Regions from separate parts of the Streptomyces sp. NPDC003248 genome, predicted to be linked through region 1. Evidence: predicted binding sites of a transcription regulator. Region 1 holds the regulator's gene; each other region holds the start of a gene.
The links. The regulator HrcA, encoded in region 1, represses chaperone genes, less so after heat shock. The targets are predictions, from matches to a motif close to TTNGCACTCNGNNNNNCNGAGTGCNAA.
Positions count from the first base shown of each region.

Region 1 (9,479 bases):
CCGCCCGCGCGGTGTCCCGCGTCGGGCCGCGGCATCCCGCGTCGGGCTGCGAGGTCCTGAGCAGGGCTCCGCGGTGTCCCGAGCAGGGCTGCGCAGGACTGCGCTGTCCCGCCCAGGGCCACGGTGTCCCGCGTCGGGCCGCTGTGCGGAAGTGGGCGCAGTGATCGGAGATCCGGTCGGGAACGGCCAGCCTTCGACCACTTACGAAGCACTGTTCTCCCTCATCACGGCCCACTTCGGTAACTCGTTGCTTAGGGGCGGGGTCGGTCTGTCACTCTGTCGGCATTGGTTCAGGCGTGAACTGTCTGCATACCGAGCACCGTCGTCCGACCGTCCGGGGAGCTGCCCATGGGGGCCATTCCGACGCAACGTGAGACCGCGTCCCGGCCCGGTGGTGCGCCCGCGCACGGGGGTGGACAACCGGCGAGGCACGCGACCCTGTCCGGCGGCTCGCTCGCGCCCGGCGCCGCCCGCGACCTCGTACGCGCCGCGCTGGCGGAGTGGACCGACCTCGGCCTCACGGGCCCCCTCGCCCAGGACCTGGGTGAGGGGGCCGTACTCGTCGTCAGCGAACTGGTCACCAACGCCGTCGTGCACGCCGGCACCGACGTCGACCTGGTCTGTCGGCTCGAGACGGAGCCCGAGAGCTGCGCGGTCGTCGTGGAGGTCACCGACCACCATCCCTCCCGCGCCCCCCGCGACGGCACCGCCGAGTCCGCCCCCGAGACTCCCGAGTACGGCCGGGGACTGCGCCTGGTCGCCGCGCTGGCCGACGCCTGGGGAGTGACGTACCGCAGGGGCACGAAGACCGTGTGGGCGCGGCTGCTGCCCGGAGTGGTGCTCGACGAAGGGGACCCCGCGCAGCCCCGCGCGACCGCCGCCACCGGCGCCCCCGCCGCCTCGCTCGCCTTCGCCGGGGCCCTCGCCCCCGATCCCCGGCCCTCCGCGCGCGACCACGACTGGCTGGGCCGGGGCGCCCTGTCCTTCCTCGCCGAGGCCTCCGACCTGCTCGCCGGGCAGCTCGACGAGGACATGGTCGCCTCGCTCACCGGGCAGCTGATCGTGCCGCGCCTCGCGGACTGGTGCGCGGTGTGGCTGGAGGACGAGGTCAGCGGGCGCTGGACGTCCGGTCACCCGGGCGGCGGAGGCGGCTGGGGCGGCGCCGGCGAGGGCGCCTCCGCCGGCGGCAACGGCGCTCCCGGTGGTGGCGCGGGCGGGCCCGGTCCGTGGCTGTCCGGTGTCTGGCACGTCAGCGAGAACCACGTCGAGGAACTCCGCCGGGCTATGGAGAAGGACCCGCCGCTCCCGTCCGACGGCCTGCGCTCCGGGCCCGCCGCCCACCCCTGGCCGGACACCGGGCTCGGCCCGCAGGGCGCCGCCCTCGCCTACCGGCTGGTCGCCGGCGGCCGCCCGCTCGGCACGCTCGTCATCGGGCGCGTCGGGCTGCTGCGCTTCCCCGACGAGGTCACCGGACTGGTCGAGGACCTCGGCCGCCGGGTGGCGCTCGCCATCGGCGCGGCCCGCCAGTACGCCCGGCAGGCCACCATCAGCGCCGTCCTCCAGCGCGGACTGCTGCCCGGCGCGGTCGCGCAGATCCCCGGGCTGCGCAGCGCCCTCGTCCACGAGCCGCGCGAGAAGGGCGGGCCGAGCGGCGACTTCTACGACCTGTTCCCGGCGGGCGACGGCCGCTGGTGCTTCGCCGTGGGCGACGTGCAGGGCAAGGGCCCCGAGGCGGCCGTCGTCATCGGCCTGGCCCGCCCCTGGCTGCGGCTGCTGGCCCGCGAGGGCTACGGCGTCGCCGACGTCCTCGACCGCCTCAACCAGCTCCTCCTCGACGACGCCACCGAGGCCGCCGACGCCGCCGCCCGCGCCTTCGTCGGCCCCGCGGGCCCCGCCGACGGCCCGCAGACCCGCTTCCTCTCCCTCCTCTACGGCGAATTGGCCCCCTTCGAGGGCGGCGTCCGCTGCACCCTCGCCTCCGCCGGCCATCCGCTGCCGCTGCTGCTCGGCCCCGACGGCGGCGTCACCACGGCCGCGCAGCCGCAGACCCTCCTCGGGGTGATCGAGGACGCCACCTACATCAGCGAGACCCTCGACCTGCGGCCCGGCGACAGCCTGCTGTGCGTCACCGACGGCGTCACGGAACGGCGCTCCGGCTCCCGCCAGTTCGACGACGGCGACGGCCTCGCCGCCGCGCTCTCCGGCTGCGCCGGCCTCGGCGCCGACCTGATCGCCGACCGCATCCGCCGCCTCGTCCACGACTTCGGCGACGAGCCGCCCGAGGACGACCTGGCCCTGCTGGTGCTCCAGGCGGAGTGACCCGGGCGGCCCGAACCGCCGGCGCGGCCCCCGGCCCCCGCCCCGGCCCGCCCAGTCCCCGGCCGACCCGCCCGGAGCGCTGCCCTGCCCCGGCCCCGCTCCGCCCGCCCCGGAGCAGCGCCGGTGGCCCTTCCGGCGCGCACCGGCCGACGGCGCGCACCGGCCGACGGCGCGCACCGGCCGACGGCGTCCGCAGCCGACGGCGTCGGCGGACGGTGTCAGCGGACGGGGACGCCCGCGGATGGGGGCGCCCGCGCCCGACGCGGCCCGCCCCGGCCGTACGGGACAATGGAAGACATGCCTTCCGCTCTCCCCGACGGCGAGCCCGTCCCCGTCGACGGCGCGCTGCCCGCGTCCGCGCTCGCCGGGGCCGCCGACCGCCCCCTCGGGTTCTACCTGCACGTCCCGTATTGCGCGACCCGCTGCGGGTACTGCGACTTCAACACCTACACTGCCACCGAGCTGCGCGGCACCGGCGGTGTCCTCGCCTCCCGCGACAACTACGCCGACACCCTGATCGACGAGATCCGCCTCGCCCGCAAGGTCCTCGGCGACGACCCGCGCGAGGTCCGTACGGTGTTCGTCGGCGGCGGTACGCCGACCCTGCTGGCCGCCGGCGACCTGGTGCGGATGCTGGGCGCGATCCGGGACGAGTTCGGGCTCGCGGCCGACGCGGAGGTCACGACGGAGGCGAACCCGGAGTCGGTCGGCCCGGCCTACCTGGACATCCTCCGCCGGGGCGGCTTCAACCGGATCTCCTTCGGCATGCAGAGCGCCAGGCAGCACGTGCTGAAGGTGCTGGACCGCACCCACACGCCCGGACGGCCCGAGGCCTGTGTCGCGGAGGCCCGCGGGGCCGGCTTCGAGCACGTCAACCTGGACCTGATCTACGGCACCCCGGGGGAGTCCGACGACGACTGGCGGGCCTCCCTGGAGGCGGCCCTCGGCGCCGGCCCGGACCACATTTCCGCGTACGCCCTGATAGTCGAGGAAGGCACGCAGCTCGCCCGCCGCATCCGCCGCGGCGAGGTCCCGATGACCGACGACGACGTGCACGCCGACCGCTACCTGATCGCAGAGGAGACCCTGTCGGCCGCGGGCTACGACTGGTACGAGGTGTCGAACTGGGCTACCTCGGAAGCGGGCCGCTGCCTGCACAACGAGCTGTACTGGCGGGGCGCCGACTGGTGGGGCGCGGGCCCCGGCGCGCACAGCCACGTCGGTGGTGTGCGCTGGTGGAACGTGAAGCATCCGGGCGCGTACGCGGCGGCGCTGGCGGACGGACGGTCGCCGGGCGCCGGGCGGGAGCTGCTGTCGGACGAGGACCGCAGGGTGGAGCGGATCCTGTTGGAGCTGCGGCTCCGGGAGGGCGTGCCGCTGCCGCTGCTGCGGGAGGCGGGCCTCGCGGCGGCACGCCGGGCGCTGGCGGACGGGCTGCTCCAGGAGGGCCCGTACGGGGAGGGGTTCGCGGTGCTGACCCTGCGCGGGCGACTGCTGGCGGACGCGGTGGTGCGGGACCTGGTGGACTGATCACCCCGGCGAGTGAATCCCTGCGGAACGGGGGTTCGCTCCCTAACCTGGTTCGTAGGCTGCCGCCAAAAGGACGCGGCGGATGTGGAGGGCCACGGAGATGACCGCTGTGGACGAGCGCGGGATGACCAGGTTCTTCGAGGAGTTCGAGCCTCCGGAGGGCGTCAAGGTCGAGCTTCTCCGGGGGGAAATCGTGATGATGGCCACTCCCGATCTGGTGCACAACCGGATCGTGGCCGATGTCCAGGACCAGATCCCGCGCAAGCACTGGGAACGGCTCCAGACGACGGATGTGGACATCCTCGACGAGGCCAGTGAGCCGGTGCCGGACCTGTTGGTGCTGGAGCGAGGTGTTGCCCCGGGCTCAGGGCGTCTGCTGCCGTCCCAGTTGATCACGTTGGTGGTCGAGGTGGTGTCCAAGACGAGCGTCGACCGGGACTACGGGGTCAAGCGGTCCATCTACGCGGCGGGCAGGATTCCTGCTTATTTGATCATCGACCCGATCGTCGCGCACTGCGTTCTGCTCAGCGAACCCGTCGGTGTGGGCGAGATCGCTGACTATCGAGCGCAGCGCATCACGAAGTTCGGTGACCCTCTTCCGCTGGAACCGCTCGGCCTCGAACTGGACACCAGCGAGTTCGGAACCCTTACCGGAGTCCGGCGTCACCACCTGCCGTGACGAAGTCGATCAGCTCCTCCACCCGCCCCAGCAGCTCCGGCTCCAGGTCCTTGTAGGACCCCACCCGCTTCAGGATCGCCTGCCACACCGCCCCGGTGTTCTCCGACGGCCACCCCAGCGCCCGGCACACCCCCGTCTTCCAGTCCTGCCCGTGCGGCACGCGCGGCCAGGCCGCGATCCCCAGCGACGACGGCTTCACCGCCTCCCAGACGTCGATGTACGGGTGGCCGACCACGAGCGCGTGCTCGCTCGTCACCGACCGCGCGATCCGCCACTCCTTCGTACCCGGCACCAGGTGGTCCACCAGTACGCCCAGCCGCGCGTCCGGCCCCGGCGCGAACTCCGCCACGATCGACGGCAGGTCGTCGACGCCCTCCAGGTACTCCACGACCACGCCCTCGATCCGCAGGTCGTCGCCCCACACCTTCTCGACCAGCTCGGCGTCGTGCCGGCCCTCGACGTAGATGCGGCCGGCGCGGGCCACCCGGGCGCCGGCGCCGGGCACGGCGACCGAGCCGGACGCGGTGCGGGTGGGGCGTACGGGCCCGGAGGCGGGCCGCACGAGGGTCACCACCCTGCCCTCCAGAAGGAAGCCCCGCGGCTCCAGCGGGAACACCCGGTGCTTGCCGAAGCGGTCCTCCAGGGTGACCGTGCCCGCCTCGCAGCGGATCACCGCGCCGCAGAAACCGGTGCCGGGCTCCTCCACCACCAGGCCGGGCTCCGCCGCGACCTCGGGGACCGGCTGCTGCTTCTTCCAGGGAGGGGTCAGATCGGCGGAGTACTGGCGCATTCGGATGACGATAGGAGAAGCCGCGGCCCGAAGTGCCCCCGACGGCTCACGACACGCCGAAACGCGCCGCCAGCTCGTCCCGCTGCCGCCGCACGAATGCCGCGTCCACCACCGCCCCGTGACCGGGCACGTACAGGGCGTCCGCCCCGCCGAGGTCCAGCAGCCGGTCCAGGGCGGCCGGCCAGTGGGACGGCACGGCGTCGGGGCCGGCCTGCGGATCGCCGGACTCCTCGACCAGGTCGCCGCAGAACACCACCTCCGGCGAGCCCGGCACCAGGACCGCCAGATCGTGGGCCGTGTGCCCGGGAGACAGGTTCGCCAGCAGCACCTGCCGGCCGCCGCCCAGGTCGAGCGTCCACTCCCCGGACACCAGGTGGCGGGGGCGCACGAGCGTGTCCACGGCCTCCGTCGCCGCCGTCTCGTCGAGCCCGTTGCGCACCGCGTCCGCCCGCAGCTCCTCGGCCCCGCGCCCCCGCCGGGTCAGCACCGTCTCCGCGCCCACCGCCGCGTACACCTCCGCGCCCGCGAACGCCGCCGCCCCGAAGACGTGGTCGAAGTGGGGATGGGTGAGCGCGAGATGGGTCACACGCCCGCCGGCCAGTTCCTCCGCCCGCATCCGCAGCCGAGCCCCCTCCGCGAGGCTCGACCCCGCGTCGACCACCAGGGCCGCGCCGGCCCCGACGACCAGCCCCGCCGTGCAGTCCCAGCCCGGCAGCCGGCACCGCCCGACCCCGGCCGCGACCCGCTCCCACCCCAGCTCTTCCCAAGTCACCGTCATACCGCGACGCTAGCGGTGACGGCCCGCCCGTGAGAGCCGCCACGGAACCGACCTTGCCGCGGGTGTACCCCACCGCCGTACACTGGCCGGGGAACGCTGGCACTCGGAAGTGAAGAGTGCCAGGCAGAGCGCCAGGGGACGATCGACTGGAGGTGCGCGCGCGATGCTGAGTGAACGAAGGCTCCAGGTACTGCGGGCCATCGTCCAGGACTACGTGGGCACCGAGGAGCCGGTCGGCTCCAAGGCGCTCACCGAGCGGCACAACCTCGGCGTCTCCCCGGCGACGGTCCGCAACGACATGGCCGCCCTGGAGGACGAGGGGTTCATCGCCCAGCCGCACACCAGTGCCGGGCGCATCCCCACCGACAAGGGCTACCGGCTGTTCGTCGACAAGCTGGCCGGCGTCAAGCCGATGACGGCCCCCGAGCGGCGGGCCATCCAGAACTTCCTCGACGGCGCCGTCGACCTCGACGACGTCGTGGCCCGCACGGTACGGCTGCTCGCGCAGCTCACCCGGCAGGTCGCCGTCGTGCAGTATCCCTCCCTGACCCGGTCCACCGTGCGGCACGTGGAACTGCTGTCGCTCGCGCCCGCCCGGCTGATGCTCGTGCTCATCACGGACACCGGCCGGGTCGAGCAGCGGATGGTGGACTGCCCGGCGCCGTTCGGCGAGTCCTCGCTGGCGGACCTGCGGGCGCGGCTGAACAGCCGGGTCGCGGGCCGCCGCTTCGCGGACGTGCCGCGGCTGGTGGAGGACCTGCCCGACGCCTTCGAGGCGGAGGACCGCGGCACGGTCTCGACGGTGCTCTCCACGCTGCTGGAGACCCTCGTCGAGGAGAACGAGGAGCGGCTGATGATCGGCGGCACCGCCAATCTCACCCGCTTCGGACATGACTTTCCCCTCACCATCCGGCCCGTCCTGGAGGCCCTGGAGGAGCAGGTCGTGCTCCTCAAGCTCCTGGGCGAGGCGGGCGATTCGGGCATGACCGTGCGCATCGGCCACGAGAACGCCTACGAGGGACTCAACTCCACTTCCGTGGTGTCGGTCGGCTACGGTTCGGGCGGCGAGGCAGTCGCCAAGCTCGGCGTGGTCGGACCGACCCGCATGGATTACCCGGGAACGATGGGAGCGGTACGCGCAGTGGCACGGTACGTCGGACAGATCCTGGCGGAGTCGTAAGTGGCCACGGACTACTACGCCGTTCTCGGCGTGCGCCGCGACGCGTCGCAGGAAGAGATCAAGAAGGCCTTCCGGCGGCTCGCACGCGAGCTGCACCCGGACGTCAACCCCGATCCGAAGACCCAGGAGCGGTTCAAGGAGATCAACGCCGCCTACGAGGTGCTGTCGGACCCGCAGAAGAAGCAGGTCTACGACCTCGGCGGCGACCCCCTCTCGCAGGCGGGCGGCGGTGGCGCGGGCGGCTTCGGCGCCGGCGGCTTCGGCAACTTCTCCGACATCATGGACGCGTTCTTCGGCACGGCGTCCCAGCGCGGCCCGCGCTCGCGCACCCGCCGGGGCCAGGACGCCATGATCCGGCTGGAGGTCGAGCTCGACGAGGCGGCCTTCGGCACGACCAAGGACATCCAGGTCGACACGGCCATCGTCTGCTCCACCTGCAACGGCGAGGGCGCCGCGCCGGGCACCACCGCCCAGACGTGCGACATGTGCCGCGGGCGCGGTGAGGTGTCGCAGGTGACGCGGTCCTTCCTGGGCCAGGTCATGACCTCGCGCCCCTGCCCGCAGTGCCAGGGCTTCGGCACCGTGGTCCCCACCCCCTGCCCGGAGTGCGCCGGCGACGGACGCGTCCGGTCGCGGCGCACCCTCACGGTCAAGATCCCGGCCGGTGTCGACAACGGCACCCGCATCCAGCTCGCCGGCGAGGGCGAGGTCGGTCCGGGCGGCGGTCCCGCCGGTGACCTGTACGTCGAGATCCACGAGCTGCCGCACCACACCTTCCAGCGGCGCGGCGACGACCTGCACTGCACGGTGACGATCCCGATGACCGCGGCGGCCCTCGGCACGAAGGTGCCGCTGGAGACGCTGGACGGCCTGGAGGAGGTCGACATCCGGCCCGGCACCCAGTCCGGCCAGTCGATCCCGCTGCACGGGCGCGGCGTCACGCATCTGCGCGGCGGCGGCCGCGGGGACCTCATCGTGCACGTCGAGGTGCAGACGCCGACGAAGCTGGACCCGGAGCAGGAGCGGCTGCTGCGCGAGCTGTCCAAGCTGCGGGGTGAGGAGCGGCCGCAGGGGCAGTTCCAGCCGGGGCAGCAGGGGCTGTTCTCGCGGCTGAAGGACGCGTTCAACGGGCGGTGACGGGGGGTGGGCGTCGGGGGTTTTCCGCCCCCGCCGCCCCTTCCCGTCCCGTCCCGTCCCCGGGGGCTCTGCCCCCGGACCCCCTTTTCGGCCCTGGACGGGCCTTGTCCTCAAACTCCCCCGGAGGGGGCACCCCCAGACGGGCTGACTGTGCGGCCCCTGCTGAAGAGGTGCCGTGGGGAAGGCCGATTCGGACTTGTCCGGGGGACGTGACAACATGCCGTCATGTCCTCCGCACTGACCGATCTCTTCCCGTACCCGATCGTGCAGGCGCCCATGGCGGGCGGCGTCTCCGTTCCGCAGCTCGCCGCCGCCGTGTCCGAGGCCGGCGGGCTCGGGTTCCTGGCCGCCGGGTACAAGACCGCCGACGGCATGTACCAGGAGATCAAGCAGATGCGGGGGCTGACCGCCCGCCCCTTCGGCATGAACGTCTTCATGCCGCAGCCCCCCTACGCAGAGACCGGCGCCGTCGAGGTCTACGCCCACCAGCTGGCCGGCGAGTCCTCCTGGTACGCGACGGAACTGGGCGACCCGGACAGCGGCCGGGACGACGGCTACGACGCGAAGATCGCGGTGCTGCTGGACAACCCGGTGCCGGTGGTGTCGTTCCACTTCGGCGTGCCCACCCCGGAGGTGCTGGCCTCGCTGCGCCGCGCCGGAACGTTCACGCTGGTCACCGCGACCACCGCCGAGGAGGCCGTGGCCGTGGAACGGGCCGGCGCGGACGCGGTGATCGTGCAGGGCGTGGAGGCCGGCGGCCACCAGGGCACCCACCGCGACGCCCCGGAGAACGACGGCTCCGGCATCGGCCTGCTGTCGCTGACCGCCCAGGTCCGCGAGGCCGTGCGGCTGCCGCTGGTGGCGGCCGGCGGCATCATGCGGGGCAGCCAGATCGCCGCGGTCCTCGCGGCCGGCGCCAGCGCCGCCCAGCTGGGCACGGCCTTCCTCGCCACCCCCGAGTCCGGCGCCGCCGCCGTGCACAAGCAGGCGCTGACGAACCCCCTGTTCGTCCGCACCGCGCTGACCCGCGCCTTCTCCGGCCGCCCGGCCCGCGGCCTGGTCAACC
Region 1 is NZ_JBVHDT010000001.1:547,008-556,486, forward strand. It holds gene ACZ3KJ_RS02335 (SpoIIE family protein phosphatase) at 349-2,319, shown strand; gene hemW (radical SAM family heme chaperone HemW) at 2,617-3,849, shown strand; gene ACZ3KJ_RS02345 (Uma2 family endonuclease) at 3,950-4,528, shown strand; gene ACZ3KJ_RS02350 (DUF3097 domain-containing protein) at 4,497-5,318, opposite strand; gene ACZ3KJ_RS02355 (MBL fold metallo-hydrolase) at 5,365-6,096, opposite strand; gene hrcA (heat-inducible transcriptional repressor HrcA) at 6,260-7,276, shown strand; gene dnaJ (molecular chaperone DnaJ) at 7,277-8,413, shown strand; gene ACZ3KJ_RS02370 (nitronate monooxygenase) at 8,639-9,479, shown strand, end outside.

Region 2 (9,479 bases), on a different contig from region 1:
CGTCTTCCTCACCCTCGACGACGGCGCCGAGAAGGACCCGGCGTTCCTGCGCATGATGGCCGAGCTCCGGATCCCGTACACCGCCTTCCTCAGCGACTACCTGGTCAAGGACGACTACGCCTACTTCGAACGGATGAAGGCCGCGGGGGTCGGCCTGAACAACCACACCCTCCACCACCGCTACCTGCCGAGCCTGTCGTACCAGCGCCAGAAGCAGGAGATCTGCGGCATGCAGGACGTGATCGAGGAGCACTACGGCGAGCGCCCCGCCCTCTTCCGGCCGCCGTTCGGGAACTACAACCGGGCCACCCTGCGCGCCGCGAAGACCTGCGGCGTGCGGTACGTACCACTCTGGAGCGAGGAGGTCTTCGTCGACCGCTGGGAGTACCGCGAGTGGGACCGCGACCTCCACCCCGGCGACATCGTCCTGAGCCACTTCCGCGGCCGGGACGACTGGAAGGGCACCATGCCCGACATGATCCGCCGGTTCCTGAACAAGGTCACGCAGAAGGGATACGCGGTGGCACGCCTGGAGGACTACCTGTGAGAGCGCGGGGGCCGCTGGCCGTACTGCTGATCCTGGCGACCCTGACCGGCTGCGCCCAGTCCGTCGACCCGATCGAACGGCTGGGCAAGAAGGCGGCGGAACGGGTCCGCCCGCACGGCCCGGACGCCGGACCGCCCCACCGCCGCTGGGGCCTGACGGCTCCCCTGGCCCCCGCCCCCACCCGCCCGTCCCGCCCCTCCGGCCCCCTCTCCGGCAGCCCCGGCGGTACCGGCCTCCCACCGGTCGTCGACCACGTCCCGACCCGCGACAGGGTCGTCTTCCTCACCTACGACGACGGTGCCGAACGCGACCCCCGCTTCGTCGACATGGTCCGCGACCTGCGCCTCCCGGTCACCATGTTCCTCACGGACAGCGTGGTCGGCCCCGGCTACGGGCACTTCGCCCGCCTCCGCGCCGTCGGCGCGACCCTTCAGAACCACACCCTCGACCACGCCGCCCTGCGCGGCCTGCCGTACACCGGCCAGCGCGCCGAGATCTGCGGCCAGCAGGAGAAGCTCCACGCCCGCTTCGGCGTCCGCCCCCGCCTGTTCCGCCCGCCCTACGGCAGGTACGACACCACGACCCTGCGCGCCGCGGCGGACTGCGGCATCACGGCGGTCGTCCTCTGGCGCGCCGCCATGGGCCCCGCCGACCTCACCTACACCCGCGGCACCCACGGCCTCCGTCCCGGCGACATCATCGCCGTGGACCCGGACGAGTCCCTGGGCCCGACCCTGCGCGAACGCACGACCCGCCTGCTGCGCCGGATCCAGGAACAGGGCCTGACGGTGGCACGGCTGGAGGACTACGTGTGACGGACTGCGTGTGACGGACTACGGGGGACGGCCGGGGGAGTTCAGCGAGTCCACACCTGCACGGCGAGCACCAGCAGCACCCCTCCCACCACCGCCTGCGCCGCCCCGGTGACGGGATACCCCTTCCGGTACAGCACGACGGCGCTGCCGAGCGCGGCCGCCCCGGCCACGCCGAGGTGGACCAGCAGCGCCGTCGGACGCCCGCTCATCACCAGGATCGCGGCGATCAGATACCCGCAGGCGACCTCCACCGGCACGAGGAGCGCCGCCAGGCAGCAGCCGGCGGAAACGGAGGAACGGGGACTCATGGCGGAACGGTACGAGACACCGCCCGTCCGGCGATCGGCCATCGAGAACAAGGCCGTTCAGGGGGCGGCAGCGGGAGTCCGGCACCGGCCGCAGAGGGACCGCACCCGCCGGGAGCGGTGTCCGGCACCGGCCGCAGAGGGCCCGCACCGGCCGGCAGGGGGCCCGGCACCGGCCGGGAGCGGGGTCCGGCACCCGAAGGCAGCGGCGCTCGGTGCCGGAAGCGGCGGCGCTCGGCACCGGCCGCCGGGGACGCCCACGCCGGCGAAAGTCGCGCCGCGCCCCGCCGGATTGGCACTCCGCTTGACCGAGTGCTAATCGCGGTCATAGTCTCAGCTCTGGCACTCCCCCCAGGAGAGTGCCAACACAGCGACGGGCAGGTCCGGCACCCGCGACGACGGATCGACCTGGTCGCCACCTCAGACAGTTAACCCCGTGAGATCTCCGAAGGGGGAGGTCGGATCGTGACGACCGCCAGCTCCAAGGTTGCCATCAAGCCGCTCGAGGACCGCATCGTGGTCCAGCCGCTCGACGCCGAGCAGACCACGGCCTCTGGCCTGGTCATCCCGGACACCGCGAAGGAGAAGCCCCAGGAGGGCGCCGTCCTCGCCGTGGGCCCGGGCCGCTTCGAGAACGGCGAGCGCCTGCCGCTCGACGTCCAGGTCGGCGACGTCGTCCTGTACAGCAAGTACGGCGGCACCGAGGTGAAGTACAACGGCGAGGAGTACCTCGTCCTCTCGGCTCGCGACGTCCTCGCGATCATCGAGAAGTAGTTCACCCGAGCACATTCGATGCTTGAAGCTGCGCCCCTGGCCCCCGCGACCACTTAAGAAGCCGGGCGCCCGGGGCGCAGTGTCTTTCTCACCCACAGATTTCCGAGAGGGCTCCCGCTGTCATGGCGAAGATCCTGAAGTTCGACGAGGACGCCCGTCGCGCCCTCGAGCGCGGCGTCAACAAGCTGGCCGACACGGTCAAGGTGACGATCGGCCCCAAGGGCCGCAACGTCGTCATCGACAAGAAGTTCGGTGCCCCCACCATCACCAACGACGGTGTCACGATCGCCCGCGAGGTCGAGATCGAGGACCCGTACGAGAACCTCGGCGCGCAGCTGGTGAAGGAGGTGGCGACCAAGACCAACGACATCGCGGGTGACGGTACGACCACCGCCACCGTGCTCGCCCAGGCGCTGGTGCGCGAGGGCCTGAAGAACGTCGCCGCCGGCGCCTCCCCCGCGCTGCTGAAGAAGGGCATCGACGCCGCGGTCAAGGCCGTCTCCGACGACCTGCTCGCCTCGGCCCGCCCGATCGACGAGAAGTCCGACATCGCCGCCGTGGCCGCGCTGTCCGCCCAGGACCAGCAGGTCGGCGAGCTCATCGCCGAGGCCATGGACAAGGTCGGCAAGGACGGTGTCATCACCGTCGAGGAGTCCAACACCTTCGGTCTGGAGCTGGACTTCACCGAGGGCATGGCCTTCGACAAGGGCTACCTGTCGCCGTACTTCGTGACGGACCAGGAGCGCATGGAGGCCGTCCTGGAGGACCCGTACATCCTCATCAACCAGGGCAAGATCTCCTCCATCGCCGACCTGCTGCCGCTGCTGGAGAAGGTCATCCAGACCAACTCCTCCCGCCCGCTGCTGATCATCGCCGAGGACGTCGAGGGCGAGGCCCTGTCGACCCTGGTCGTGAACAAGATCCGCGGCACCTTCAACGCGGTCGCGGTCAAGGCCCCGGGCTTCGGTGACCGCCGCAAGGCGATGCTCCAGGACCTGGCCGTCCTCACCGGCGCCACCGTCATCTCCGAGGAGGTCGGCCTCAAGCTCGACCAGGTCGGCGTCGACGTGCTCGGCTCCGCCCGCCGCGTCACCGTCACCAAGGACGACACCACGGTCGTCGACGGTGCCGGCAACGCCGAGGACGTCACGGGCCGCGTCGCCCAGATCAAGGCCGAGATCGAGAACACGGACTCCGACTGGGACCGCGAGAAGCTCCAGGAGCGCCTCGCGAAGCTGGCCGGCGGCGTGTGCGTGATCAAGGTCGGCGCCGCCACCGAGGTGGAGCTGAAGGAGAAGAAGCACCGTCTGGAGGACGCCATCTCCGCGACCCGCGCCGCGGTCGAGGAGGGCATCGTCTCCGGTGGCGGTTCCGCGCTGGTCCACGCCGTCAAGGTCCTCGAGGGCAACCTCGACAAGACCGGCGACGAGGCCACCGGCGTCTCCGTCGTCCGCCGCGCCGCCGTCGAGCCGCTGCGCTGGATCGCCGAGAACGCCGGCCTCGAGGGCTACGTCATCGTCTCCAAGGTCGCCGAGCTCGAGAAGGGCAACGGCTACAACGCCGCCACCGGCGAGTACGGCGACCTGGTCAAGGCCGGTGTCATCGACCCGGTCAAGGTGACCCGCTCCGCCCTGGAGAACGCCGCCTCCATCGCCTCCCTCCTCCTCACGACCGAGACCCTGGTCGTCGAGAAGAAGGAAGAGGAAGAGCCGGCAGCCGCGGGCCACGGCCACGGCCACTCCCACTGACACACGTCAGCACTGACGCACGTCAGGACTGACGCACGTCAGGACTGACGCACGTCAGGACTGACGCACGTCAGGACTGACACACGTCGGCACCGAGGCCCGGCGTCCCTTTCGGGGCGCCGGGCCTTCGCGTCGCCGTCACGCCCTTCGGCTCGGGAAGCAACCGGCCGAACCCCCTGTTCAGTCGTCCACGCGACGCAGACGAGGGCCCCGTCCCCGGTCGGCCGGGGACGGGGCCCGGTGGAACCTCGCGGGCTACCGCCCGAGTACCCCCAACTGCTCCAGCAGACCCGCCCGGTCGTACTGCCACCACGCCTCGCAGATCATCCCGCCCCGGAAGCGGTGCCAGGTCATGCCGGTCATGGCGACCTCCTGACCGGTGGCCGGGATGCCCAGGAAGTCGCCCTTGTGGCGGCCGGTGAACGTCCAGCGCGTGCACACCGTGTCGTCCTCGGCCGTCTGGGCGTCGACCCGCATCGAGAAGTCGAAGGCCCGCCGCCAGCCGAGGACCTCCTCGCGCGCCGCCCGCAGCCCGGTGTCCCGCGGATTGGCCGGGTCGTGATCGACGTAGTCGTCCGTGAGCCGTTCCAGCAGGCGGTCGACGGGGGTCCGGCCGAGGTCCTCGAAGTACTCCCGCGCGACCTTCCGGTTGAGCTGCTCGTCCCGCACCACCTCGAGATCGGTGAAGGTGGGCATCTCGTCGCACAGGGCCACCATGTCCTGGAAGATCCGGTCGGTCTCCGGGAGGTTCGAGTTCCGCATCGCCTCCTCGTACGACGGGAACTCCACGATCTCGATGAGGTGCGACGCGTCCGAGCGGTCCTTGGCGACCAGCGCGTGCGTCGCGGTCCGCTTCCCCTTGGTCTGTTCGACCCATGTGTCCAGCAGCCGGTTCATCTCGTCGAACCGGCTCGTCTTGCAGTCGATGAGCTGTACGAACGTCATGACGCCGCCTCCGGCCCCCCTGGGTCCGGTTGTGTCACGCCCATTTTCCCACCGGAGCGCCGACGCCACCCGGCCGCCACCGGCGGCCGGCCCTCCCCCTACCGGGGGCCGTACTTACGCCCGGTCCGCGAGCTGATCCCGCCGAGCAGGCCCCTCGGGACCACCTTCACCACGCCCATCAGCGCCTTGTACCGCGGGTCCGGGATCGACACCGACTTGCCGCGCGCCAGGTCGTGCAGCGCCGCCGTCACCAGCTTGTCCGCGTCCAGCCACATCCAGTTCGGGATGTTGTCCGTCCCCATCCCGGCGCGCTCGTGGAACTCGGTCCGTACGAAGCCCGGGCACAGCGCCATGAGCCGCACCCCGCTGCCCGCCAGGTCCTTGGCGGCACCCTGCGTGAACTGCACGACCCACGCCTTGGACGCGCCGTACGTGCCGCGGGGGAGGAAGGCGGCCACCGAGGCGACGTTGACGACGCCCCCGCGCCCGCGCTCCCGCATCACCGTGGTCGCCGCCGAGGTCAGCCGCAGCACCGCCTCGCAGTGCACCTTGAGCATCCTCAGCTCGTCGGCCATCGGTACGTCGAGATAGCGGCCCTTGTTGCCGAAGCCCGCGTTGTTGACGAGCAGGTCGACGGGGTTCCTGCGGTCGCCGAGCCGGTCGGCCACCACCTCGATGCCCTTGTCCTCGGCCAGGTCGGCGGTGAGTACCTCCGCCTCGATGCCGTGCCGGTCGTGCAACTCGGTCGCCTGCTCGCGCAGCCGCCCGGTGTCCCGGGCGACGAGCACCAGGTCGTGCCCGTCCGCCGCCAGCCGCCGCGCGAACGCGGCGCCGATGCCCGCGGTCGAACCTGTGATCAGAGCCGTTGTCATGGCAGAAGGGTAGTGACCCGGACCGGCACACTCCGCTCTCTGCACGGCGCCTCCCGAAGGTGAAGGCCGCGTGCGCACGCCCCCTCCCGGCGCCCCGTGCGCGCGCCCCGGTGGCGGCCCTGCGGGCGCGCGCCGGTGACACCCGTGCCCGATCCACGCCGACATCCGTGCCCCCTGCCCGGTGAAGCCCGTGCGTCCGCAGGGTGAAGCCCGTGCGCAGGCCAGGCGGCGCCGGCATGTACCTCGGGCGGCGACGGCACGTACGTCCGGTGGCGTCCGTACGTACCCCAGGTGGTGACGCACGTACACCGGATGGCGACGGCACCTGGACCCGGTGCCGACGCACGTGGGCACCCGGTGCCGACGCACGTCGGCGAGATGCCGACGGCACGTGGGTCAGATGGCACCCGCGCGTACGTCCGGTGGCGACGGCACGCAGGCCAGGCGGCACCCGCGCGTACGTCCGGTGCCGACGGCTCAGGCGCCGTGTTCGGCGACGTACTTCCGGGCCGCCGCCAGCGTCTCGGAGTGCAGGGCCTCGCCCGCGGCCAGCAGGCGCGGCAACAGCTCCCGGTGCGTGGTGACGGCCTGGAACTGCATGCGGGCCGTCACCTCGTGCTCCGGCAGGTGCACGATCTCGACGGGGTTCCCCGCGCGGATCTCGCCCGGCGTGATCACCCGCAGGTACGCCCCCGTCGCGGCCTTCTGCGTGAACCGCTTCATCCAGCGCTGCTCACCCAGGTGCCCCTGGAAGGTGCGGCAGGGAACGCGTCCGGCCGTCACCTCCAGCACCACATCGGCGCCGACGCGCCAGCGCTCGCCGATCCGCGCGCCGGAGACGTCCAGGCCGGTGAGGGTGAGGTTCTCGCCGAACGCGCCGTTGGACAGCGTGCGCCCCAGCTCGCGCTCCCAGTCGTCGAGGTCCTCGCGGGCGAAGGCGTACACCGCCTGGTCGTCGCCGCCGTGGTGCCGCAGGTCGCACACCGCGTCCCCGGCGAGGCCACTGCCCGCCGTGCCGCTCGGCCCGGGCGCCGACACCCGCACCGGCCCGTCCGCCGGCCGCTTGTCGATGCCGGTGACGCCCTCCGGATGATGCGTGAACGGCGAGCGTTCCGGGCGGCCCAGATTCACAGACAGAAGCCTCATGGCCGCACGGTAGGCGAGCCACCGTCAAAGTGTCGACGCGTTATCCGCCGCGACACCCAAGGCACCCTTATGCGCGCGGGTATCCTCGAAGGGTGATCGAGGCCCGTCACCTCCGTGTGCTGCGCGCCGTGGCCGCCACCGGCTCCTTCTCCGCGGCGGGACGCGAGCTGGGCTGCACGCAGCCCGCCGTCAGCCAGCAGATGAAGGCCCTGGAGGCGTCCGTCGGCACGCCCCTGCTGGTGCGCAGCGGCCGTGAGATGCGTCTCACCCAGGCCGGTCAGGCTCTCGTACGGCACGCCGCCGGCATCCTCGCGGGGCTCACCGCCGCCGAGGAGGAGGTCGCCGCCATCGCCGGACTGCGGGCCGGCCGGGTACGTCTCGTCTCCTTCCCCAGCGGCAGCTCCACCCTCGTCCCGACCGCCCTGGCCGCCCTGCGCGCCGCGCACCCCGGCACCCGCGTCTCCCTGGAGGAGGCCGAGCCGCCCGAGTCCGTCGACAAGCTGCGCGCCGGCGACTGCGACGTCGCCCTCGCCTTCCGCTACGAGGACGCGCCGGGCGCCGAGGAGTGGGCGGACCTGGTCGTCCGCCCGCTGCTGACGGACCGGCTCGTCGCCCTCCTCCCGGAACGCCACCCGCTCGCCGACGCCCACTCCCTCGACATCGGCGAACTCGCCGGGGAGCCGTGGATCGCCGGCTGCCCGCGCTGCCGGGGCCAGCTGGTGGAGGTCTGCGAAGGGGCCGGCTTCACTCCCCGTATCGACTTCGCGACGGACGACTACCCGGCGGTGGCCGGTCTGGTGGGCGCGGGCCTCGGCGTCGCCGTCCTGCCCCAGCTCGCGATCGAGTCCGTACGGCCCCGTGGAGCGCGCGCGGTGACGCTGGAACCGGCGGTACGGCGGGAGATCGTCGCCCTCACGCTCCCCGATCTGGCGCAGGTGCCGGCGGTGGCGGCGACGCTGGAGCAGTTGGGCCGGGCGGCCGCGCGGGGACAGGGGCGGTAGCGGTCTCGGGGCGGCAGCTCTCGCGGGGGGCGGCAGCGGTCACAGGGAGCGGTGGCGCTCACACGGGCGGCAGCGGTCAGAGAGACGGAAGACGGTCCCCCACGGCTCCCCGGGCGCGAAGGCGAACTCAGGCGCGGGAGCGGCGGTCGGGAGCGGTCGGAGCGGTCCCGGGAGCCGTCGACGGTGGTGGGACAACGCATGCGGGACAACGGATGCAGGCACGCGTGGATCCAGCCCCCCGACGCGTGCAGAAACGTTCCTTCAGTTGTTCTGGGCGGTGTCACCACCCGTCGACGCCGACACCAGGCGGTGGCGCGCCCGGCCCATGAGCTCCTCGCGTTCGTCCTCGGTCAGCCCGCCCCACACGCCGTACGGCTCTCTCACCGCCAGGGCGTGCGCCGCGCACTGGGCGCGGACCGGGCACCTCATGCAGACCTCCTTGGCCGAGTTCTCGCGAGCGCTCCGCGCCGCCCCGCGTTCGCCCTCCGGATGGAAGAAGAGCGAACTGTCCACCCCGCGGCAGGCAGCCAGGAGCTGCCAGTCCCACAGGTCCGCGTTCGGTCCGGGAAGGCGGGAGAAATCTGCCATTGTGTGACCCCTTGTAGCCGTTTCGAGCGGATACGGTGCCCACGACCGTACAACTACGATCTAAGGAGATGAAAATATGACTCATTGCGAATCTAGCCTCAGACACCAGTAAATGGGAAGAAATAGGGCTAAACGGGGCATCGGATGTGATGAAAGCTTGAGGGTCCGCGCGGCTGCCTCCGCCGTGTCCGCCCCCTCACGTAGAGTGCCGAAGAGTGCACGCAGCCCCGTAACTCTTTCGAGTGACCGTCGTTGAGAGTGCGGAGGCGGTTGAAAACCCAAACGCTCGGGCAGGCGTCCGAGACGGTCGACCGCACAGGTGACGATTCGTACCAGCCTGGAGGCACAAGGTGACGCGCATCAGCTGCGGAGGGCGGCCATGACTTCCGTCCTCGTCTGCGACGACTCCCCGCTTGCCCGAGAGGCGCTCCGCCGCGCGGTCGCGACCGTGCCCGGCGTCGAGCGCGTGACGACGGCGGCCAACGGCGAGGAAGTCCTCCGCCGCTGGGGCGCCGACCGCTCGGACCTGATTCTGATGGACGTGCGCATGCCCGGACTGGGAGGCGTGGAGACCGTACGTCGGCTGCTGTCCGCCGACCCCGGCGCGCGCATCATCATGCTGACCGTCGCCGAGGACCTCGACGGCGTCGCGCTCGCGGTCGCCGCCGGCGCCCGCGGCTACCTGCACAAGGACGCCTCGCGCGCCGAACTGCGCGCGACCGTCACCCAGGCCCTCGC
Region 2 is NZ_JBVHDT010000003.1:335,618-345,096, reverse strand. It holds gene ACZ3KJ_RS10305 (polysaccharide deacetylase family protein) at 1-547, shown strand, start outside; gene ACZ3KJ_RS10300 (polysaccharide deacetylase family protein) at 544-1,362, shown strand; gene ACZ3KJ_RS10295 (hypothetical protein) at 1,404-1,670, opposite strand; gene groES (co-chaperone GroES) at 2,133-2,441, shown strand; gene groL (chaperonin GroEL) at 2,564-4,189, shown strand; gene ACZ3KJ_RS10280 (ester cyclase) at 4,445-5,134, opposite strand; gene ACZ3KJ_RS10275 (SDR family NAD(P)-dependent oxidoreductase) at 5,233-6,006, opposite strand; gene ACZ3KJ_RS10270 (MOSC domain-containing protein) at 6,484-7,152, opposite strand; gene ACZ3KJ_RS10265 (LysR family transcriptional regulator) at 7,245-8,153, shown strand; gene ACZ3KJ_RS10260 (WhiB family transcriptional regulator) at 8,415-8,741, opposite strand; gene ACZ3KJ_RS10255 (response regulator transcription factor) at 9,121-9,479, shown strand, end outside.
Region 2: groES (co-chaperone GroES) is a predicted target of HrcA. The motif match lies at 1,960-1,986, and genes of this name have one in related genera.

Region 3 (9,479 bases), on a different contig from region 1:
CTGCGGCCGCCGGGCGTGGACAAGGGCGTGGCGCTGCTGGAGCACGCCCGCGAGACCGGCGCCGAGGCCGTGCTCTACGCCGGTGACGACCTCGGCGACCTGCCCGCCTTCGCCGCCGTGGAGAAACTCCGCTCCGACGGCGTCCCCGGCCTGCTCGTCGCCAGCGGCAGCACGGAGGTCACCGAACTCGCCGAGCGCGCCGACCTGGTCGTCGACGGCCCGGCCGGCGTGGTCGGTCTGCTGCGGGCGCTGGCGGATCAGCTGGCCCGCGTCCCCCGCAGCGCCTCCAGCTGATCCAGGAACCACCGGGCCGGAGGCAGCGCGGTCGCGGCGGCCGCCAGCCGCTTGGTGCGCTGCGCCCGCTCCTCCGGCGCCATGGTCAGCGCCTCGTGCAGGGCACCGGCGGTCTCCAGGACGTCGTAGGGGTTGACGGTGAGGGCGTCCTCGCGCAGCTCGCCGTACGCGCCGGCCTCCCGGGACAGCACCAGCGCGCAGCCCCGGTCGGAGACGACCGGCACCTCCTTGGCGACCAGGTTCATGCCGTCGCGGATGGGGTTGACCAGCGCCACGTCCGCGAGGCGGTACGCCGCCAGGGAGCGGGCGAAGTCGTCCTTCACGTGCAGCACGACCGGGGTCCAGCCCGCGGAGCCGTACCGCTCGTTGATCTCCCCGGCCAGCCGCTGCACCTCGGCCGTGTAGTCGCGGTAGACGGCGAGGTCCTGGCGGGAGGGGTAGGCGAAGGCCACGTGGGCGACCCGCTCGTGCCACTCCGGGTGGTCGTCGAGGAACTGCCGGTAGGCCAGCAGACCGCGCACGATGTTCTTCGACAGCTCGGTCCGGTCCACCCGGACGATCACCTTGCGGGCGCCGCCGTCGGGGGCCGTGCCGATCTCCTCGCGCAGGGCCGCCAGGCGTTCCTCGACGTCCCGCTCGCGGGAGCGGACGCGCAGGAAGTCGGCGTCGGCGCCCAGGCCGTGCACGCCGATCTCGGTGCCGCCCGTGCCGCCGGTGAACTCCTCGCAGCACGCGGCGAACGCGTCCGCCCAGCGGCGGGTCAGGAAGCCGAGCCGGTCCGCGCCGAGCATGCCCCGCAGGAGCTGGACGCGGATGTCGCCGGGGAGCAGCCCGAAGTAGTCCACCGGCGCCCACGGCGTGTGCGAGAAGTGGCCGATGCGCAGGTCGGGGCGGAGCTCGCGGAGCATCCCCGGCACCAGGCACAGGTGGTAGTCCTGGACGAGGACCGCGGCCCCCTGCGCCGCCTCCTCCGCCAGCGCCTCGGCGAAGGCCCGGTTGTACGTCTCGTACGAGGCCCACTGGCGCCGGAACTCCGCGTCGAAGACCGGCTCCAGCGGGGTCAGGTACAGCAGGTGGTGGACGAACCACAGCACCGAGTTGGCGATGCCGTTGTACGCGTCGGCGTGCACGTCGGCCGGGACGGGCAGCATGCGCACGCCGTCCTCGCCGACCCCGCGCCGGACCGCCTCCCGGTCGCCCTCGGACAGCGCCGAGCACACCCAGAGGGCGCCCGCGTCCGGGCCGATCGCCGACAGCCCGGAGACCAGCCCGCCGCCACCGCGTCTGGCGTGCAGCGAGCCGTCCTCGCCGACGGTGTACGAGACCGGGCCGCGGTTGGACGCGACCAGCACCTGAGCACCCTGAGCAGCAGGACCGTGCGTGGAAGCCATACGCCTCAACCTAGCCCGGACTCGATCCGCTCAAACGTACGGACGGGGGGCGTGAACCGGTCGTGTCCGGCCGTATACGGCGCGTCCGCCGGGGCGTCGTCGCCGGGTCACGCGACCTTGCGGGTCGCGTACTCGGCGATCTCCGCCATCGGCGGCCGCTCCTCCGTGTCGACCGAGTAGGTGCGCGGCTCGAAGCCGTCCGCGCCCCGCTCGAACTGGGTCAGGGACGGGCGGACGAGGTGCCCGCGGGCCAGCCGCAGCTGCGCCGTGCGGTAGATCGCCGCGGCCATCCGGCCGAGCGCCTGCCCGTCCTGGTGGCGGTGCTTGCGCACCCCGACGTCGACCTGGGCCAGCGCGTCCAGGCCCACCAGGTGCAGGGCGTCGACCAGCATCCCCAGCTCCACGCCGTACCCGACGGGGAAGGGCAGCTGCTCCAGCAGGCGGCGGCGGGCCGCGTACTCGCCGCCCAGCGGCTGCACGAACCCCGCGAGCTGCGGCCAGTGCATGTTGAGCAGCGGGCGGGCCATCAGCTCCGTCACCCGGCCGCCCTGGCCGGCGCCGCCGGCCAGCGGGCGGTCGTACATGGCCTTGACCAGGTCGACGCCCGGATCGGTGAGCAGCGGGCCCACGATGCCCGAGACGAAGTCGGAGGAGAACTCCTTCAGGTCGGCGTCGACGAAGCAGACGATGTCCCCGGTGGTGACCAGCAGTGAGCGCCACAGGACCTCGCCCTTGCCGGGCACGGCCGGGAGGCGGGGCAGGATCGTGTCCCGGTGGACGACCCGGGCCCCGGCCGCCGCGGCCACCTCGGAGGTGCGGTCGGTCGATCCCGAGTCGACGACGACGATCTCGTCGACCAGCGGTACCTGGTGCATGAGGTCGTGGCGGATGACGGAGACGATGTCGCCGACCGTCTCCTCCTCGTTCAGCGCGGGCAGCACGACGGACACCGTCTGGCCCGAGGCGCGCTTGGCGGCCAGGATCCGGTGCAGCGGGCGATCGGTCACGGACCAGGAGCGGGCGGCCAGCCAGCGCTCGACTTCTTCCAGCACGGTCTGCGGCTCCTCACTGTTGTGATCACACCAGGTACACGCGAGGTGACAGTGTGATCCATCTCGCGGTTCGGACGTCTCCCTCAACTGTCCTGGCCTTCGGTTACAGTCTTGAACAACGCGGATGACCATCGCATGTCCGGGGTCGCCCGCGCTCACAACCACATACCGCTCATCCAGAGGGGCAGAGGGACACGGCCCGATGAAGCCCCGGCAACCCTCCAGCCGGTCTCGTACGGATCGCTGCCACAGGCAGTCGACGATCACCGCGAGGCTCCCGGCTCGGGAAGGTGCCAATTCCGTCTCACGGCGAGATGCGTCGTGGGGAAGATGAGGAGAAAGGGCCTCGCCTCACATGGCTGCGCAGACAGTTGCAAGCACCACCCCCTCCGTCGATCTCGGTCCGGCCGCGGCGCTCTCCTGTCGCGAGTGCGGTCACCGCGTGCCGCTCGGCCCGGTCTTCGCCTGCGAGGAGTGTTTCGGCCCGCTCGAGATCGCCTACGACTTCTCCGGGTACGACCCGGAAGAGCTCCGCAAGCGCATCGAGGCGGGCCCCGCGAACATCTGGCGCTACGCCCCGCTGCTGCCCGTCCCGGCCGACGTGGCGGACAAGCCGAACATCAACCCCGGCTGGACCAAGCTCGTCCAGGCCGACAACCTGGCGCGCGAGCTGGGCGTCGAGGCCGGGAAGCTCTTCGTCAAGGACGACTCCGGCAACCCGACGCACTCCTTCAAGGACCGTGTCGTCGCCCAGGCCCTGGAGGCCGCCCGCGCCTTCGGCTTCACCACCCTCTCCTGCTCCTCCACCGGCAACCTGGCCGGCGCCGTCGGCGCCGCGGCCGCCCGCGCCGGCTTCCGCTCCTGCGTGTTCATCCCGCACGACCTGGAGCAGGGCAAGGTCGTCATGGCCGCGGTCTACGGCGGCGAACTCGTCGGCATCGAGGGCAACTACGACGACGTCAACCGCTTCTGCTCCGAGCTCATCGGCGACCCGGCGGGCGAGGGCTGGGGCTTCGTCAACGTCAACCTGCGGCCGTACTACGCCGAGGGCTCCAAGACGCTCGCGTACGAGATCTGCGAGCAGCTCGGCTGGCGGCTCCCGGACCAGATCGTGGTGCCGATCGCCTCCGGCTCGCAGCTCACGAAGATCGACAAGGGGCTCCAGGAGCTGATCAAGCTCGGTCTGGTCGAGGACCGGCCGTACAAGATCTTCGGTGCGCAGGCCGAGGGCTGCTCCCCGGTGTCCGTGGCCTTCAAGGCCGGCCATGACGTGGTCCGCCCGCAGAAGCCGGACACCATCGCCAAGTCCCTCGCCATCGGCAACCCGGCCGACGGCCCCTACGTCCTCGACATCGCGCGCCGCACGGGCGGTGCGGTGGAGGACGTGAACGACGAGCAGGTGGTCGACGCGATCAAGCTGCTGGCGCGGACCGAGGGCGTCTTCGCCGAGACGGCGGGCGGTGTGACGGTCGGCGTCACCAGGAAGCTGATCGAGGCCGGTCTGCTGGACCCGACGCTGACGACCGTCGTGCTCAACACCGGAGACGGCCTCAAGACGCTGGACGCGGTCGCCGGGACCGGGCTGACGGCCACCATCCGCCCGAACCTGGAGTCGTTCCACGAGGCCGGTCTCGCCTGAGAGAGGCCGTTGTACGTCTGCGGGCCGCGGGGGCTGGTCGCGCAGTTCCCCGCGCCCCGCTGGGCGCCTACCCGTCCGGAGGAAACACCGTGAGCGTCACCGTCCGCATCCCTACCATCCTGCGCACCTACACGGGCGGTCAGGCCGAGGTCGCCGCCGAGGGCACGAACCTCGCCGAGGTCATCGCCGACCTGGAGAAGAACCACACCGGTATCGCCGCGCGCGTCCTCGATGACCAGGGCAAGCTGCGCCGGTTCGTCAACGTGTACGTCAACGACGACGACGTGCGGTTCGAGCAGGGGCTGGAGACGGCGACCCCGGACGGCGCCGGCGTCTCGATCATCCCGGCCGTCGCCGGCGGCTGACGCCCACTCCCTACCCACCGGTAGTAACCCTCGGTAACGCCGATTACCCAGAGTTCATCGAATTGCCTCCTCCGTAAGAGAAGCGGAGGAGGCAATTCAATGTGGTTGAGCACGGTACAGTTGGGGAACGCGCCGCCCATCGCATGCCGAACGCATATGAGCCCGGACTTCACATGCGGTGAGAAGTAGCCAAAGTGTGCAGGTCTTTTGCGCCTTCTGTTCCCTTTATGTGGCCCGAATTGCCCTGAATTCGGGAGAATTCTCACCATATTCCGGACCGTCGACGTCCAGAATTCTCGTCCGATTGACCTGTTGCAGACGGCAGTGGGGCAGATACATTCAGCCGCGGTCGACGCGTTCCGGCGCACGCCTCCAATCAACTGGGGGGTGAGGTCTGACCCGGATCCGCGAAGTGTGGATCTGTGCAAGGGCCAGTAATAGGGGAGTTAGGCATGGCTCAGGGCACCGTCAAGTGGTTCAACGCGGAGAAGGGGTACGGCTTCATCGCGGTCGACGGTGGTGCGGACGTCTTCGTCCACTACAGCGCGATTCAGATGGACGGCTACCGCACCCTGGAAGAGGGCCAGCGGGTCGAGTTCGAGATCTCGCAGGGTCAGAAGGGCCCGCAGGCCGACATGGTTCGCGTCACCGCCTGAACGATTTTCAACGTTTTTCGACGAAGGGCCCGCACCCCGACGGGGGTGCGGGCCCTTCGTGCTGCCCGCCCGCGCCGGGGCGCTCCGGGAGGCCTTCCGCAGCGCCGGGCGGGCCGGGACGCTCCGGTCCGGGGGCCGTGCGACCGGGGTGGTGCAGGTGCCTTCGTCCGGTTCGCGCCGGGGACGATCCCCCCGAGGCGCTTGCACTCGGCATGCCCGAGTGCTAATCATTGGCGTTAGCACTCTGAAGGTGAGAGTGACAACGAAGGACCGGGTCGGTGAGGCCCGCAGGCCGGGTGGGGAAGGAACCACGAGGCAGGCGAGCCGTCCGTCGCGGGCGCGGGCGCGGTCCGAAGGAATCACCCCCAGTCCTGGAGGGACCACTTCACATGGCCAAGATCATCGCGTTCGACGAGGAGGCGCGGCGCGGCCTCGAGCGCGGCATGAACCAGCTCGCGGACGCCGTGAAGGTGACGCTCGGCCCCAAGGGCCGCAACGTCGTCCTCGAGAAGAAGTGGGGCGCGCCCACGATCACCAACGACGGTGTCTCCATCGCCAAGGAGATCGAGCTCGAGGACCCGTACGAGAAGATCGGCGCCGAGCTGGTCAAGGAAGTCGCCAAGAAGACGGACGACGTCGCCGGTGACGGTACGACCACCGCGACCGTTCTCGCCCAGGCCCTGGTCAAGGAGGGTCTGCGCAACGTCGCCGCCGGTGCCAACCCGATGGCCCTGAAGCGCGGTATCGAGAAGGCCGTCGAGGCCGTCTCCGCCGCCCTGCTGGAGCAGGCGAAGGACGTCGAGACCAAGGAGCAGATCGCCTCCACGGCCTCCATCTCCGCCGCCGACACCCAGATCGGCGAGCTCATCGCCGAGGCCATGGACAAGGTCGGCAAGGAAGGCGTCATCACCGTCGAGGAGTCCCAGACCTTCGGTCTGGAGCTGGAGCTCACCGAGGGTATGCGCTTCGACAAGGGCTACATCTCGGCGTACTTCGCCACCGACATGGAGCGTATGGAGGCCGTCCTCGACGACCCGTACATCCTGATCGCGAACTCCAAGATCGCGAACGTCAAGGACCTGCTCCCGCTCCTGGAGAAGGTCATGCAGTCGGGCAAGCCGCTGCTGATCATCGCCGAGGACGTCGAGGGCGAGGCCCTGTCGACCCTGGTCGTCAACAAGATCCGCGGCACCTTCAAGTCCGTCGCGGTCAAGGCCCCGGGCTTCGGCGACCGCCGCAAGGCGATGCTGAACGACATCGCCATCCTCACCGGCGGCGAGGTCATCTCCGAGGAGGTCGGTCTCAAGCTCGAGAACACGACCGTCGACCTGCTGGGCAAGGCCCGCAAGGTCGTCATCACCAAGGACGAGACCACCATCGTCGACGGCGCCGGCTCCTCCGAGCAGGTCGCGGGCCGCGTGAACCAGATCCGCGCCGAGATCGAGAACAGCGACTCCGACTACGACCGCGAGAAGCTCCAGGAGCGCCTGGCCAAGCTCGCGGGCGGCGTGGCCGTCATCAAGGCCGGTGCCGCCACCGAGGTCGAGCTCAAGGAGCGCAAGCACCGCATCGAGGACGCCGTCCGCAACGCGAAGGCGGCCGTCGAGGAGGGCATCGTCGCCGGTGGTGGCGTGGCCCTGCTCCAGGCCTCCCAGGTCTTCGAGAAGCTGGAGCTCGAGGGCGACGAGGCCACCGGTGCCGCCGCCGTCAAGCTGGCGCTCGAGGCCCCGCTGAAGCAGATCGCGGTCAACGCCGGCCTCGAGGGCGGCGTCGTGGTGGAGAAGGTGCGCAACCTGACCCCGGGCCACGGCCTGAACGCCGCGACCGGCGAGTACGTCGACCTGGTCGCCGAGGGCATCATCGACCCGGCGAAGGTGACGCGCTCCGCGCTGCAGAACGCCGCGTCGATCGCCGCGCTGTTCCTCACCACCGAGGCCGTCATCGCCGACAAGCCGGAGAAGGCCGCTGCCCCGGCCGGCGGCGGCATGCCGGGCGGTGACATGGACTTCTGATCCTCCCGAGGATCGGACCCGTCCGCGGTACCGAGGGCGGCATCCCCTGTTCCCACAGGGGGTGCCGCCCTCGGGCGTTCCCGGGCAGGGGCAGGGGCAGGGGCCGGGGCCGCCGGCCTGCCGTGCCCGCCCCCCGCCGCCCCGCCGCCCCGCCGTGCCCGCCAGGACCGCCCGGCGCGGCGGGTGATCCCCCGTCAGCCCTGTCCCAGCGCCTTCCCGATCGTGTCGGGGACGTCGGTGGTGATGCCGTCCGCGTGCCAGTCGCGCAGGAGGCGGGCCGGCCCGGCGGTGTTCACCGTCCATGGCCACACCTTCAGCGGCCGGCCGTGCGGGCCCTTCAGGGCCTGCGCCTTGCGCACATAGCCCTGGGTGAGGGCACGGTGGTCCGGGTTGATGACGTCCACGAACGTCGCGTACGACGCCAGCTCGCCCGACGACGGGGTCTCGTCGCAGATGCCCAGCTTGATGTCGGGACGCCTGGCGCGGACCTCCTTCAGGGCGCCGGCCAGGAAACTGATCACGTAGAGGCGGTCGTCGACGTGGTGGGCGTCCAGCCAGCCCTTCCGGTCGAGGACCTTCAGGATGTCCCGGGTGACGCCGGGGAAGTTCCCCGGCCACTTCACCTCCAGCAGCAGCCCCTGGCCGTTGCGGTCGAGCCGGTCGAGCACCTGGCCGAGGGTCGGGATACGGGCCGACGCGTACGCGGTCCCCTTCCACTGGGGCGAGGCCCCCGCGCGGAGCCTGCCCAGTTCCGCCATGGTGAAGTCGCCCACCTTCCAGGGGGAGCGGTGGGGGAAGACCGTGCGGACGTCGGTGGTGCGGACGAGGTCTTGGTCGTGCATGACGACCAGGACGCCGTCCTTGCTGCGCTGGATGTCCACTTCGACCCAGTCGACGCCGGCCCGGTCGGCCCGGTCGATGGCTTCCAGGGTGTTCTCCGGGGCGAGGCCGGCCGCGCCGCGGTGTCCGATGATCAGGGGCGTGGCCTGTGCCGCGGCGGCGGCGGGCGCGGAGTGCGGGGAGGGCGCGAGGAGGGACACGGAGGACAGGGCGAGGGCGGCGGACGTCAGGGCGAAACCGTGTACGGGCATGGGTGATGGCCTTTCGGATCGGGTTCCACCACGAGCCTGAGCCGGTCGGCGACGAGGTGCCCAGCGGTGCTGCTCCACGTGAGGAGAGCCGGGAACATCCCGTAACGGACGGCGAATTGGCGATGAAATGTCGGGAAACGGGAGGGGTGGCCGAGGGGGTGTCGGGATGTCGGGGCGGGGGCCTGGCGAGGCGGCCGCCGTGGGCGCGGCGCACGGCCGGGCGCCGCGCCGAGGCCGCCCGCGCCGGCGGGACGGCGGCCGCCCGGCACTTTCCGCGCCGCCGCTCCGTTCCCCGGAGAGCCCCTGTAGCCCCGCAGTGAGGAGTGGCGAAGCGATGACGACAGCCGAACACCGGGAGCAGGCGCCCGCACCCGTCGTACGGACCGCCGCGGGAGCGGTGCGCGGGAGCCGGGAGGACGGTCTGGCCGTCTTCCGGGGCATCCCCTTCGCCGCGCCCCCGGTCGGAGCGGACCGCTTCCAGGCCCCCCGCCCGCCCGTCCCCTGGGAGGGCGTCCGGGAGGCGGACGCCTTCGGCCCGCCGCCCCCGCAGGAGGCGGGCCTCCTCGGCCCCGGGGGAGCCGCCCCCACCGGCGACGACTGGCTCACGGTGAACGTCTGGACGCCGGACCCGAGTCCCTCCGCCGCGCCCCGCCCGGTGATGGTCTGGATCTATGGCGGCGCCTACAAGATCGGCCACTCCGGCAGCCCCGGCTACGACGCCCAGCACCTCGCCCGCGCCGGCGACCTCGTCGTCGTCACCCTCAACTACCGCGTCGGCATAGAGGGGTTCGCCCGGATCGACGGCGCCCCCGCCAACCGGGGGCTGCTCGACCAGGTCGCCGCCCTGGAGTGGGTGCGGGACAACATCGCGGCCTTCGGCGGGGACCCGGGCCGGGTGACCGTCTTCGGGGAGTCGGCGGGCGCCGGTTCGGTGGCGGCGCTGCTGGCCGTGCCGAGCGCGCGGGGCCTGTTCGGGCGG
Region 3 is NZ_JBVHDT010000006.1:396,414-405,892, reverse strand. It holds gene otsB (trehalose-phosphatase) at 1-294, shown strand, start outside; gene ACZ3KJ_RS17905 (alpha,alpha-trehalose-phosphate synthase (UDP-forming)) at 258-1,685, opposite strand; gene ACZ3KJ_RS17900 (glucosyl-3-phosphoglycerate synthase) at 1,793-2,737, opposite strand; SAM riboswitch class I at 2,907-3,074, shown strand; gene thrC (threonine synthase) at 3,093-4,376, shown strand; gene ACZ3KJ_RS17890 (MoaD/ThiS family protein) at 4,466-4,741, shown strand; gene ACZ3KJ_RS17885 (cold-shock protein) at 5,194-5,397, shown strand; gene groL (chaperonin GroEL) at 5,787-7,409, shown strand; gene ACZ3KJ_RS17875 (glycerophosphodiester phosphodiesterase) at 7,604-8,500, opposite strand; gene ACZ3KJ_RS17870 (carboxylesterase/lipase family protein) at 8,835-9,479, shown strand, end outside.
Region 3: groL (chaperonin GroEL) is a predicted target of HrcA. The motif match lies at 5,598-5,624, and genes of this name have one in related genera.